DNA from 4 places in the Kitasatospora sp. NPDC022856 genome. Region 4 is predicted to be linked to each of the others. Evidence: riboswitches for the same ligand, from Rfam matches in the RefSeq annotation. Region 4 holds a riboswitch; each other region holds the start of a gene.
The links. Region 4 has a riboswitch for cyclic di-AMP ahead of ACZ34W_RS31820 (transglycosylase family protein). Riboswitches for the same ligand answer to the same signal wherever they lie in the genome.

Region 1: linked by a shared signal. The riboswitch ahead of ACZ34W_RS23915 (M23 family metallopeptidase) and the one ahead of ACZ34W_RS31820 (transglycosylase family protein) in region 4 are both predicted to bind cyclic di-AMP.
Region 2: linked by a shared signal. The riboswitch ahead of ACZ34W_RS15715 (glycoside hydrolase family 16 protein) and the one ahead of ACZ34W_RS31820 (transglycosylase family protein) in region 4 are both predicted to bind cyclic di-AMP.
Region 3: linked by a shared signal. The riboswitch ahead of ACZ34W_RS26225 (M23 family metallopeptidase) and the one ahead of ACZ34W_RS31820 (transglycosylase family protein) in region 4 are both predicted to bind cyclic di-AMP.

Annotation. Positions count from the first base shown of each region.
Region 1 covers NZ_JBVHHE010000018.1:147,739-151,097, forward strand. Annotated here, with positions in the region: gene ACZ34W_RS23910 (DUF2470 domain-containing protein) at 3-722, shown strand; gene ACZ34W_RS23915 (M23 family metallopeptidase) at 1,098-2,159, opposite strand; cyclic di-AMP (ydaO/yuaA leader) riboswitch at 2,164-2,324, opposite strand; gene ACZ34W_RS23920 (MFS transporter) at 2,635-3,359, shown strand, end outside.
Region 2 covers NZ_JBVHHE010000011.1:34,654-38,012, reverse strand. Annotated here, with positions in the region: gene ACZ34W_RS15720 (hypothetical protein) at 1-233, shown strand, start outside; gene ACZ34W_RS15715 (glycoside hydrolase family 16 protein) at 377-1,651, opposite strand; cyclic di-AMP (ydaO/yuaA leader) riboswitch at 1,656-1,780, opposite strand; gene ACZ34W_RS15710 (MoaF-related domain-containing protein) at 2,207-2,536, shown strand; gene ACZ34W_RS15705 (alpha/beta hydrolase) at 2,608-3,359, opposite strand, start outside.
Region 3 covers NZ_JBVHHE010000022.1:96,433-99,791, reverse strand. Annotated here, with positions in the region: gene ACZ34W_RS26230 (hypothetical protein) at 1-124, shown strand, start outside; gene ACZ34W_RS26225 (M23 family metallopeptidase) at 196-1,056, opposite strand; cyclic di-AMP (ydaO/yuaA leader) riboswitch at 1,069-1,227, opposite strand; gene ACZ34W_RS26220 (YiaA/YiaB family inner membrane protein) at 1,472-1,762, shown strand; gene ACZ34W_RS26215 (alpha/beta fold hydrolase) at 1,885-2,712, shown strand; gene ACZ34W_RS26210 (TetR/AcrR family transcriptional regulator) at 2,776-3,345, shown strand.
Region 4 covers NZ_JBVHHE010000037.1:44,320-47,678, forward strand. Annotated here, with positions in the region: gene ACZ34W_RS31815 (cytochrome P450 family protein) at 1-815, shown strand, start outside; cyclic di-AMP (ydaO/yuaA leader) riboswitch at 1,090-1,262, shown strand; gene ACZ34W_RS31820 (transglycosylase family protein) at 1,268-2,185, shown strand; gene eno (phosphopyruvate hydratase) at 2,441-3,359, shown strand, end outside.

The sequences.
Region 1 (3,359 bases), on a different contig from region 4:
TCATGAGCCCCAGCCCCGTCGACGTCGAGGCGCCCGAACCCACCGCCGCCGAACGGGTCTGCAGCCTGCTCAGCGCCACCTCCTCCGTGGTGATCCGGGCCTGCGGCGAGTACCACGACCTGGACACCCCGGTCTCGGTGCACGGCTCCCGGCTGCGCCTGGGCGCACCGCTCGACTCGCCGCTCACCCTCGCCGTGACCCGCGAGCAGGACGGCCTGGCCGTCGTCCTGGACCTCACCGACATCGCCCCGGTCGCCGTCCGCGACCGCGTCCGCGGCCGTCTCACCCTGGCCGGCCGGCTGCACCTCGCCCACCTCGCCGACGACGGCCTCAGCGTCCACCTGCGGCTGGACGTCGCACACGCCGTCCTCTCCACCCCGTACGGCACCACCGCCCTCACCGGCGCCGACCTCGCCCTGGCCGCGCCCGACCCGCTGGCGCGCTTCGAGGCGGCGATGCTCACCCACCTCGCCGACGACCACCCGGACGCCCTCGCCCTGCTCACCCGGCTGCTGGACCGCGAGTTGCTCGTCGGACACCCCGACGTCCGCCCGCTGGCCCTCGACCGGCACGGCCTGGTGCTCCGTCTGGACCACCCCTACGGCCACCGCGACGTCCGCCTGGTCTTCCCCGAGCCGGCCCGCGACGCGGACGAGTTCGGCCACCGCGTGCACCAGCTGCTGACCGCCGCCAACAGCGACCTGCCCGCCCACCGGTCCTGACCCCCGCCGGGGCGGCCCATTCCTTTCACCGCGACCGCCGACCGAGAATTGACGGCCCGTCCGACCGCCGACGGGCCGTCGGAATATCCCGGAAGGCCCCCCAGGAAGGCCTTCCGGAAAGGCCTTCCGCACGACGGAACCGACCACTCGGAAACGCCGGACGGAAACCCTGCTCGCGGGGGGGCACCTGCCTGTCAGAAGGGCACGAAAAAGGCCGGCCCGGCTCGCGAAGGAAATTCGCGAGCCGGGCCGGCCAGGGCGTGTCCCGCGCCCATGATCCGCTGACGGTGCGGCGATCATCCGGTCGAGCGGTCACCCGACATGACCATCCCGGGCGGTCGTACGCCCCGCACCCAGCGGAAGTCCGACCTCAGGTCAGAGGGAGACGCCGTGCGCCCGCAGGTAGGCGATCGGGTCGATGTCCGAGCCGTACTCCGAGCCGGTGCGGATCTCGAAGTGCAGGTGCGGGCCGGTCACGTTGCCGGTGGCACCCGAGAGGCCGATCTGCTGGCCGGCGGTGACGGTCTGACCGATCTTCACACCGATCGAGGACAGGTGCGCGTACTCGGCGTAGTGGCCGTCGGCGAGCTTGATCTCGACCTCGTTGCCGTAGGCGCCGCCGTTGCCGGCCTTCACCACGGTGCCGGCGCCGACGGCGCGCAGCGGGGTGCCGGTGGAGGCGACGAAGTCGGCACCGGTGTGGTGACCGGAGGCCCACATCGAGCCGGCCACGCCGTAGGCGGTGCCGAGCTTCGGGTTGGCGAGGGGGGCGACGAAGCCCGAGGTGCTGGCCGCGGCGGCCGGCGCCGCGGGAGCGGCCGGAGCGGCCGGCGCCGCGGGAGCGGCCGGAGCGGCCGGCTTCGCGGCGGGGGCGGCCGGCTTGGCGGCCGGGGCCTCGGCGGGCTTGGCGGCCTGGACCGGCTTCGGGGCGGCGTGCTGGGCGGCCGGCTTCTGCGCGTCCTGCGAGACCTGCGGCTTGGCGGCCGGGGCGGCGGGCTTGGCGGCCTCGGCGGCGGCCGGAGCGGCGGCGGCCTTGGCACCCAGCGCGAGCTGCTGACCCGGGAAGATGAGGTTCGGGTTGGCGCCGACGACCGAGCGGTTGTGGTCGTAGAGGGCCTTCCAGCCACCCTCGACCTGCTTGGCGTCGGCGATCTTCGACAGGGTGTCCCCGCCGACGACCTTGTAGCTCTCCTCGGCCGGCGCGGCGGCCGGCTTGGCGGCCTCGGCGGCCGGCTTGGCGGCAGCGGCCGGCGCGGCGTCGACGCTGGTGGCGCCGGTCCAGGTGGAGGTCTGCGCGGGCTTGGCGGCCGGGGCGGTGTGGGCCTGGGCGCTGATGGTGGTCACCAGCGGGAGGGCGAAAGCGGCGCCGGTCACGGCGGTGGCGATGCCGATGCGGGCGGCGCGGGGCAGGGTGATACGACGAGCCTGTGCGGGCATGGCGAACTGTCCTCTCCGACGCCTGCGAGGTGAGCTGTCGGGTTCGGGCTGGAGTTGCCCGGCCGCATAGCGCGGCTTCACCCCAAGCCGGACCGTGAATTCCGGTCCGGCGACTTACCTTTGGGTCCCCCGCTCCTGCCGTACAGAGTTCGGTTCGTACCACCGGGCAGCGGCAGGACTAGGCGTTCCACCCGGTGGCCACCCGGTCCAATGCCGGGCGGTCGCTGAACTAAAACTCATCCGCCCGGGCGAAGCAATGTCGATCTCTTGAATCGACAACCACTCCCGGGAAGGCCGTGACACTCCGAATGATCGGCTGCACAGTATGTGCACAATCGATTCACCGCGTGCCACTGATCCACGACGCTCCGCCGATTTCGGTGTCCGTACGCATACGATCACCTACGGAAAGCCATCCGCCGACACACCCCCGGTGACCCTTGTCACGTCGCGTCCCGGAGCGCAGGATCAGGCGGTGGCCACCTCCGAGGCCGGCACCCTGCGCCTGGGCACCGCGCAGGGCCGCTGGGTACTACTGGCGACGGTGCTCGGCTCCAGCATGGCGATGCTCGACGGCACCGTCGTCAACGTCGCACTGCCCCGGATCGGCACCGATCTCGGCGCTCCGCTCGCCGCCCTGCAATGGACGCTCAACGCCTATCTGCTCACCCTGGCCGGCCTGATCCTGCTCGGCGGCGCGCTCGGTGACCGCTACGGCCGGCGCCGCGTCTTCCTGATCGGCGTGCTCTGGTTCGCCGCCGCCTCGGCGGCCTGCGCCGCGGCCCCCACCATCGAGGTACTGGTCGCCGCCCGCGCGGTGCAGGGCGTCGGCGGGGCGCTGCTGACCCCCGGCTCGCTGGCGATGCTCCAGGCGGTGTTCCACCCTGACGACCGCTCGGCGGCGGTCGGCCTCTGGTCCGGCCTCGGCGGGGTGTCCGCCGCGATCGGCCCGTTCCTCGGCGGCTGGCTGGTGGACGGCCCCGGCTGGCGGTGGATCTTCCTGTTGAACGTCCCGCTCGCCGCCCTGGTGGTCGCGGTGGCCTCCCGGCACGTCCCGGAGAGCCGGGACGAGAGCGCGACCGGCCGGTTCGACGTCCTCGGCGCGGCGCTGGCCGCGCTCGCGCTGGGCTCGGTCACCTACGCGCTGACCGCGGCGGGCGACGGGCTCTCGGCCGTGGTGTGGGTGTCCGGCGCGGCCGG
Region 2 (3,359 bases), on a different contig from region 4:
CGGAGAACTGCACCGCGTTCCAGAACGGCCACCGGGTGCGCTGCCAGTTCCCCCCGGGCCTGCCGAGCCTCGAGAGCGCCACGGCACTGATCCCGCTGAAGGTCGGCGCCGACGTCCCCTACGGCGAGCTGCACGGCGGCTACGTCGCCATCAGCAGTGCGGACGACCCGAACTCGGAGAACAACAAGCTGCCGTTCACGATGAACATCGTCGAGCCCCCCGCCAGCTACTGACCGGACCGGCCAGGGCCGTACCGAGCCGGGCCCCGACGGCTCAGCGCGGTACGGCTGTCCTGAGCCGTACCGCGCCGAGTGCGTTCCGGTCCGGGTGCGTTCCGGTCCGGGTGCGTTCCGGTCCGGACCGGGCGCCGATCGGCCTAGCGGTAGACCCGGACGTAGTCCGCGGCGAAGGTGATCGGGGCCGTGCCCTGCGGCGCGGCGTGGTACTGCCCTGCACTCAGGGACAGGTTGAGGATCAGGTACGCGGACCAGTTGGCGCCGACGCCCTTGCCGTCCGAGAACACCTTCGTACCGTTGACGTACCAGTCGACCGAGGTGGCGCCGTAGTGGGTGCCGATGGTGACCCAGCCGTCCTTCGCGATCGCCTTGGCGTCGGTGTAGTACAGGTGGCCCGGGTTGACGTGGTTGGTCAGCTCCAGCAGGTTCGGGTTGTCGGGGTGGTACTCGAAGGAGTCGATCTCCCCGTTGCCGTTCTTCCAGGTCCACAGGGCCGGCCAGGCCCCCGTGCCGGCCGGGAGCTTGACCCGGGTCTCGGCGTAGTCGCCGGTCTTCACCTGGAAGCCCTCGCTGGAGTACTCGGTGGTGAGCAGCCCGGTGTCCCAGGACTTCTTGCCGTTCTCCAGCGTGTTGGCGCCCGGCTTGGCGGTGAACGTGGCGACGCCGCCGGCCACCGAGACGTTGTTCCTGTTCAGCCAGTCCAGCTTGTTGTCGTCCGGGTTGTGGTTGCCGTAGCGGTAGGCGCTGCTCTTGTCGCCCGTCCAGCGCGAGCCGTAGGCGATCGGGCCGTTGAACTCGTCCGACCAGGTCAGCGACTTCCCGGCGACCGGCGCGCCGGTCGCCGGCGCGGTGGGGGCCGGGGCGGTGGGCGACGGCGTGGCGGTCGCGGTGGGCGACGGCGTCGGGGTGGGCTTGGGGGTGGCGGTCGGGCTCGGGGCGGGGGCGACGGTCGCGTCGGAGACCGCGAGCTGGCGCGAGGGCAGGTTGTGCCAGGTACCGCCGAGGTCCTGCCAGAAGCCGAACTGGGTGTACGTCCCGGCGGGCAGGGTGCGGGCACCGGTGGTGATCGACAGGCCGCCGGGGCAGATCTGCGCGTTGGAGACGTTGCCGGGGAAGTCGAGGTTGCGCCCGGCCGCGTCGCGGACGCCGACGCCGACGGTCTTGGCCGTGAAGCAGGACGAGGAGTGGACGGTCAGCGCGGCCGTGGTGGCCTTGCCCGCGACCATGGTGGCCGGGGCGAGCCTGTCCTGGGTGACGGTCGGCGCGGTGGCCGCCTGGGCGCCGGTGAGCGCCGGGACGCCGAGCAGGCCGGCGCCGCTGATGGCGAGCGCTCCGGTGGCGGCGAAGGCGGCCTTGCGGCCTCGGTGGGAGGGGCGGGCGTGGCGCGGGGTCGCGCGCCGGGCAGGCTTCTGCATGGCGGTGTCCTCTGTAGACGCCTGCGAGGTGAGCTGTCGGGTTCGGGCTGAGGTTGCCCGGCCGCCTGTGGGAGCGGCTTCACCCCTAGCCTCGGTCCGCACGCGCGAGCGCGTGGGCCTGGCACTGACCTGGGTCCCCCGCTCCCGTCCGCTGCGGTGCTCGACTGCCGACCGGCGGGTGGACAGGACTCGGCGTCCCGACGGCGGGGTCCGCGAAGACGGACTCGTGCAGGCTAGGCAGGCCGCTCGAATGTCGACAAGCCGACGGGGGGTGTTGTCGCGCAGCTCACAGTGCGAGCCGTCCGGAGTGGATCAAGTCACCGGGGAAGTTGATCAGTTGGAGACGGGGCGGGGCGTGGGGCGGGCGCGGGGCGGCCGACGGGGTCGGCGGCGGGTCGGCGAGCGGGTGGCGGAGGTCCGGCCGGGCGGGGGCGGCGCCGCCCCGGTGTCCGCTCCGTGGCCGGGTGCCCGCATGTCCGCCGCGAAGGTCGGCCGGTCGGATAGGTTGGGAGTCCAGCCGTACCGCACAGACGAGAGACGAGGACCCGCTCCGCCATGACCGCGCCCCTGCCCGCCTTCGCCGGCCGTACCTACCTCTTCCAGGTCGACAACGGCGCGGCCTTCCGCAACGCCTACTCGCCCGACGGCAAGCGGCTGCGCTGGGAGGGCCTCGGCGAGTCGGCGGGCCAGTGGGAGGACGTCGCGCTGCACATCGCCGAGATCGGGCCGGAGCTGTACTTCGTCAGCTGGACCGAGCAGAGCGGCATCACCGTCAGCCACGTGATGGACCTCGGCAGGCTGACGGTGCGCGCGTTCTGGACGTACGAGGGCGAGGGCGGCCGGGTCGGCGAGCTGCACACCGGGACGCTGGAGCCGGTGGCCTGAGCCGTGGCCTGAGCGCTGCTGTACCGGCCGTGCCGCGGCGCCCCGCGCCCGTCCGGGTCAGGGGTCAGAGGTCAGACCGCGCGGTCCGGCACCCTGAGGTGCTGGGAGAGCCACTCCAGCGAGGACGGCAGCAGCCTGCTCCAGGTCTCGAAGTTGTGGCCGCCGGTCCTCATCATGCTGTAGGAGACCTTCATGGGCGCGTGCGCGGCGGCCACGAAGGCCTCGGTGTCCCGGCGGTAGTCGCCGTCGCCCTCCCTGGTCCCGGCCAGCAGGACGGACACCTCGGGCTGCGGCAGGTTCTTCAGCCGCCACATCAGGTCGGCCTCGTTGCGACGCTGCTGGCTGCCCTTGAAGAGGTCCCCGGTCGTCGGGTCGTCGGCGGCCTGGTAGTAGCCGGAGAGCGAGACGGCGGTCGGGAAGACCTCCGGGTGCCGCATGGCGAGCTTGAGGGCGCAGTAGCCGCCGGTCGAGTTGCCCATGAATCCCCAGGCCCGCGGGTCCGAGGAGACCCGGTAGGTCGCCTGGATCGCGGCCGGGACGTCCTTGGTGAAGTACGTCTCCGACTGCGCGCCGCCCGGGATGTCCTCGCACTCGGTGTCCTGCGGGAGTGCGGGCGAGGGGCGCATCAGCACCATCACGGTCGGCTGCATCCGCCCCTCCTGGAGCAGCTTGAGCGCCGCGCCCGGGTAGTTCAGCCGGGTCACCAGGTTCTTCGCGATGCCGGGGAAGCCGGTGCTCACGATCACCGCCGGGAACTGCTTCTGCGCGTACTCCGGCTGGAAGTACTGCGGCGGCAGGTAGACGTACCCCTCGGTGGAGAGCC
Region 3 (3,359 bases), on a different contig from region 4:
CGACGAGCCCGGGGACGAGTACGGCTACGCGCCCGGGGACGAGTACGGCTACGCGCCCGGGGACGGGCACGTGCACGGGTCCGCCGACCGGCCGGACGGGGCCGACGCGGCCGCCGGGGCCTGAGACGCGACGGTGCCCCGGCCGTCGTCACGACGGCCGGGGCACCGCGGCGGGCTGTCAGAAGGTGACGCCGGTCAGGGGGTCACGCCGCGCTGCTCGAACCAGCTCTCCGGGTCGACCGGGGCACCGCCGCCGGGGCGGACCTCCAGGTGCAGGTGCGGGCCGGTGACGTTGCCGGTGGCCCCCACCTTGCCGAGCTGCTGGCCGGGGACGACCTTGCCGGAGCCCTTGATGATCGAGGAGAGGTGGCAGTACCAGATCTCGGTGCCGTCGGGCAGCGTCTCGACGATCCGGTAGCCGTACGACCCGGCCCAGCCGGCCGAGGTGATGGTGCCCTGGCCGACCGCGTAGACCGGGGTGCCGGTGTCGGCGGCGAAGTCCAGGCCGGTGTGCAGGTGGGCCCAGTAGGAGGCGCTCTGGCCGTAGTGGGCCGAGAGGTGGTAGTCGCGCACCGGCAGCTCGATGGCGGCGAGCTTGGCCTTCTCGGCCTCCTCCGCGGCCCGCTTGGCCTCCTGCTGCTGGGCCGCGCGCTTGACCTCGGCCTCCTTGGCGGCCTGCAGGCGGGCGCCCTCCTCGGCGGCGGTGCGCTGGCTGTCGGCCTGCTGCTGGATCCGGGCGGCGAGCGCGAGGCCCGGGTCCGCGGCGAGCGCGACCGGGGTCTCGTCCGGGACCTCGACGGCGGGGGCGGCGGCCGGGGTGGCGGAGGCGAAGCCGGTCGCACCGAGGGTGGCGGCCACGGCGGTGACGCCGAGCAGCGGGGCGGTGCCGCGGGTCTGACGGGGCATCCGGTGCCGGTTGCTGTCGGGGGCCTGCGGCCCGGTCTCGACGCCGGACCCGCCGAACTCGCCCGGGTGGGCGGGCGGCCAGGGGTGGTCGAGCAGCTGGGTGCCGGCGGGGGAGCCGGGCAGGTGTGCCGGAGAGTGCGACGACGCCACGGAGGCGCGCTCCTTTCCTTCCTTCGCGCCTACCGGGTTAGCTGACGGGTTCGGAGCAGGAAGGTCTCCTACGGCTGGGCCTGGGCCCGGCCGATTCACCCCAAGGAACATGGTTCCCCGGCTCCCTGGCCTGCCCGGAGGCCGGCCGGCGGGATTAGGCGACGGCGCACGGTGCCGTCTGGGTACGGCGTTACGAACCGCGCTGCGTTATCAAACGTTAATCCTAGGAGCCTCTGATTCCAAGCCGTCCGTTCGGGACAGCCGGATACTACCCGGACGGTACGTGACCTGATGGGCGATTTGGGCGGATCGATGGCAACTGACACTACCGAACGTGAGGGGACGTCAACGAACGGTCCCCCACTTGAGTACTCCTACTCATGTGCGGCGCTCCCGGCGCGGCCATCCTGGCGCCATGAACGCACCGATGCAGTCACGCACCACGGCCGCGTACCACCTCCAGGCCGTCCTCTCCTTCGCCCTCTCCGGCGGCGCCCTCGCCGTCGGCATCGCCTATCTGCCGGTCGGCGGCTGGACCCGCGCCTTCCTCACGGTCGGCCTGCTCTACACCGTCACCTCCGCCTTCACCCTGGCCAAGGTGATCCGGGACCGGCAGGAGACCAACGAGATCGTCACCCGGGTGGACCAGGCGCGGCTGGAGAAGCTGCTCGCCGAGCACGACCCGTTCAAGGTGGAGGGGGTCTGAGCCGCGGTACCGGGGCCGCCCCGGGGGTCCGGCCGGTCGAGGGCTTGAAAGCTAAGGCTATTAGCCTTAGCTTTATGGCTATCGGCGCAATGCCGACAGCCCCGCGGACCGAGGAGGCCCCCATGCCCGGCACCTTCACCCCCAGCACCCAGTACCTCGACCTCCCCGGCGGCCGGCTGGCCTTCGACGACACCGAGCAGGGCGACGGCGCCCCCCTCGTCCTGCTCCCCGGGATGCTCGACAGCCGTGCCGCGTACCGGCACCTGCGCCCGCTGCTGGTGGCCGCGGGCCACCGGGTGATCACCCTGGACCTGCGCGGCTTCGGCGAGTCCTCGATCGCCTGGGACGACTACACGCCGGCCGCGATCGCCACCGACGTCCTCGCCCTGCTGGACCACCTCGGCATCGACCGCGCCACGCTGGTCGGCAACTCCTACGCCGGTGCGACGGTGGTCAAGGTGGCCGGGGACGCGCCGGAGCGGGTGGCCGGGATCGTCCTGGTGGACGCCTTCGTCGAGAACCCGCCGCCGAACGCGCTGCAGCGCGCGATGTTCGGCGTGATGGGCGTCCTGCTGGTGCACTCGCCCGCGTTCTGGGGCCTCTACCACCGCAAGATGGCGTACCCCGGTCCCAAGCCGGCCGACTTCGACGCCTACGTGGACGGACTGGTCGCCGCGATGCGCACGCCGGGCCGCAAGCAGGCCACCCGGGGCTACGTGCGCGGGGACTCCGCGCCGAACGGCTGGACCGCCGCCGTGAGCTGCCCGGCGCTGGTCGTGATGGGCACCAAGGACCCCGACTTCCCCGACCCCGAGCTGGTCGCCGACCGGCAGGCCGCCGCACTGAACGGCCGCAAGGTGATGATCGAGGGCTCCGGGCACTACCCGATGGCCGACCGGCCGCAGGCCACCGCCGACGCCCTGCTGCCCTTCCTCGCCGAGCTGGCCTGAGCCCGCCCTTCCGCGCCGCGCCGGCCCGAGCCCGCCCGCTTCCTCGCCCACGGAGACCGCACCATGCCCCGAGTCGGACTGACCCCCGAGCAGGTCGTCGACCACGCCCTCGCCCTCATCGACGAACAGGGCCCCGAGGCCCTCACCCTGGCCGCCGTCGCCGGACGGGCCCGGGTGGCCACCCCCTCGCTGTACAAGCACGTCAGCGGCGGACTCGCCGAGCTGCGCCGGCTGATCGCCGTCCGGGTCACCGAGGAACTCGCCGACCGGCTCGCCGAGGCCGCCCTCGGCCGCGGCGGGGACGACGCCGTCGCCGCCGTCCTGCGGGCCTACCACGGCTACGCCACCGAGTACCCGCACCGGTACACCGCGCTGCCGCAGGCCCCGCAGCCGGACGACGACCTGACCAGGGCGGGCGGGCGGCTGGTCGGGGTGATCCTCGCGGTGCTCCGCGGCTACGGGCTGGAGGGCTCCGAGGCCGTCCACGCCGCCCGGACCGTCCGCTCGGTCGCCCACGGCTTCGCCTCGCTGTCGATCGGCGGCGGGTTCCAGCTCGCCGAGGACCTCTCCGACACCCAGGACCGCCTGATCACCCTCCTCACCGGCGGCCTCCGGAACTGGCCCGGGGCCTGAGCCCCGCCCCCACC
Region 4 (3,359 bases):
TCTACGCGATCTGCGACCTGCTCGGCGTGCCGGCCGAGGACCAGGACGACTTCCGGGACTGGGCGGGCATGATGATCCGCCATGGCAGCGGGCAGCGCGGCGGGGTGGGACGCGCCGTCAAGCGGATGCGCGCCTACCTGGCGGAGCTGATCCACCGCAAGCGGGCCGATCCCGGCGACGACCTCATCTCGGGGCTGATCCGGGCCAGCGACCACGGTGAGCACCTGACCGAGAACGAGGCCGCGGCGATGGCCTTCATCCTCCTCTTCGCCGGGTTCGAGACGACCGTGAACCTGATCGGCAACGGCACCTACGCTTTGCTGCGCAACCCCGGGCAGCGGGCGCTGCTCCAGGACTCGATCGCCCGCGGCGAGACCGCGCTGCTGGAGACCGGTATCGAGGAACTCCTGCGCTACGACGGTCCAGTGGAGCTCGCCACCTGGCGGTTCGCGACCAGCCCGCTGACCATCGGCGGCGTGGACATCCCGGTCGGCGATCCGGTGCTGGTGGTGCTCGCGGCGGCGGACCGGGACCCGGCGCGGTTCGCCGACGAGAACACCCTCGACCTGGCCCGGACGGACAACCCGCACCTCGGCTTCGGGCACGGCATCCACTACTGCATCGGTGCGCCGCTGGCCCGGTTGGAGGGGCGCGCGGCGCTCACCACCCTGCTCACCCGGTTGCCCGATCTGCGACTCGCCGCTAGCCCGGAGGAGCTCCGCTGGCGCGGTGGCCTGATCATGCGTGGACTGCGCGATCTCCCGGTGGAATTCACCCCCGAGAAGCCCTCCGCGGCACCGGTGGACGGGCTCTGAGCAAATCCGTCCGGCGACCCCCGGCGGTGTCTCGATCTCGTCGCGCCGAGACCGCGACACGCTGACGGGGTGTCGCCGACACGCCCTATCAGCGGGTATGAATCAGCATCAAACCGGACATAGCCCTGTCGTTGGTAGGCGATCGGCCACGCGCCGTAATTTATGTGTGATACCTGCGATATGAGCTTGTTATTGATGTGAGGATCTGTCTACCCTCCCTGGAGTTCGCAGCTGCGGACCTCGTGCGCGGAACGCCGAATCCTGCCCGCCGCGTTACGGGAAACCGACCAGAACCCTTGGGCAGGGGCGGGGGAACCAGGTTTGTTGCCGTCCCCCACGGCTTGGGGTGAAGCCGCCCGCGCGGGCAGAAGGCGTCCGCGTCGTGCGGCCGGGCCACCTCCCGGTCCGAACCCGACAGCTCACCTCGCAGGCGTGCGGAGAGGGACTTCCCCATGCTCTTCGTCGGAACCGGCCGTCACCGTCGTCGCACCCAGACCGAGAAGGCCATCGCCGTTGCCGGCGTGGCCGGCGTCGGACTCGCCCTGCCGCTCCTCACCGCCACCGGCGCCTCGGCCGCCCCGGCCTCGACCTGGGACGCGGTCGCCCAGTGCGAGAGCGGCGGCAACTGGGGCATCAACACCGGCAACGGCTTCTACGGCGGCCTCCAGTTCACCTCCAGCACCTGGAAGGCGTTCGGCGGCACCTCGTACGCGCCGCAGGCCCACCAGGCCAGCCGGGCGCAGCAGATCTCGGTCGCCGAGAAGGTCCTCGCCTCGCAGGGGCCGGGCGCCTGGCCGGTCTGCTCCCAGAAGGCGGGCCTGGCCAAGGGCGGGGCCGCGGCCTCGGTCGACACCTCCTCGGACGCCGAGCCGACGGCCGCCGCCAAGCCGGCCCAGTCGAAGCCCGCGCAGAAGCCGGCGCAGAAGCCCGCCCAGAAGCCGGCCCAGCAGCAGGCTCCGAAGCCCGCCGCCCAGCAGCCCGCCCAGCAGGACGACCGGGCTCCGGGCTTCGCCGGCCAGCCGGGCTGGGACGCCGACGCGAAGGTCTTCTGGTACCAGAGCGACGGCGCCTGGTACTGGACCAGCCACCAGAGCGTCTACCAGCAGTACGCCGGTCAGCAGGCCGCCCAGCAGACGAGCGGGTACGCGGGCCAGGACAGCCGCCCCGCCGCCCACGGCGCCCCGGCCGCGGTCGCCGCCCAGCAGCGCACCGGGCACGGCTACACCGTCCAGTCCGGTGACACCCTGTCGACGATCGCCGCCGCCCAGGGCGTCGAGGGCGGCTGGCAGACGCTGTACGACGGCAACCGCGGCACCGTCGGCACCGACCCCAACATGATCCTCCCGGGCCAGCAGCTCGATCTCGGCTGACCGCCCGTGTGGTGACTCCCCGTGCGGTGACGCCACGAAGGGGGCCGGTTCGGCCCCCTTCGTCCGCATCCGGCCGCATTTCGTGGGACAACCAGGTGAACTACCGGTGGGTAGCCCGGCCACACGCTGAGACGGGACCGAGGTCGACGTGGTCCCGGGAGCCCGTGCGGTTAGGCTCTGGTCGTAACGACTCCGCAACCATCCGGCCGACAGCACCCATCGTCAGCCGAACCTGCTTCCGCTAGGAGATGCCTCGTGCCGTCCATCGATGTCGTCGTAGCCCGTGAGATTCTCGACTCGCGTGGCAACCCCACGGTCGAGGTCGAGGTCGGCCTCGACGACGGCAGCACCGGCCGTGCCGCTGTCCCGTCGGGTGCCTCCACCGGTGCCTTCGAGGCGCTGGAGCTTCGCGACGGTGACAAGAACCGCTACTTCGGCAAGGGCGTGGAGAAGGCCGTCCTGGCCGTCATCGAGCAGATCGGCCCCGAGCTGGTCGGCTACGACGCCACCGAGCAGCGCCTGATCGACCAGGCCATGCTCGACCTGGACGCCACGCCGGACAAGTCCTCGCTCGGCGCCAACGCGATCCTGGGCGTCTCGCTCGCCGTGGCGCACGCCGCCTCCGAGGCCAGCGACCTGCCGCTGTTCCGCTACCTGGGCGGCCCGAACGCCCACGTCCTGCCCGTCCCGATGATGAACATCCTCAACGGTGGCTCGCACGCGGACTCCAACGTCGACATCCAGGAGTTCATGATCGCTCCGATCGGCGCGGAGTCCTTCTCCGAGGCCGTCCGCTGGGGCGTCGAGGTCTACCACACCCTCAAGGGCGTGCTGAAGGAGCGCGGCCTGTCCACCGGCCTCGGCGACGAGGGCGGCTTCGCGCCGAACCTGGACAGCAACCGCGAGGCCCTGGACCTCATCACCGAGGCCATCCAGAAGGCCGGTTACGTGCCCGGCCGGGACATCGCGCTCGCCCTGGACGTCGCCGCCTCCGAGTTCTACCAGGACGGTGCCTACCAGTTCGAGGGCAAGGCGCTCTCCGCCGCCGAGCTCATCGAGTACTACGCCGAGCTCGTCGCCGCGTACCCGCTGGTCTCCATCGAGGACCCGCTGGACGAGTCGGACTGGGACGGCTGGAAGGCCATGACCGTCAAGCTGGGCGACAAGGTCCAGC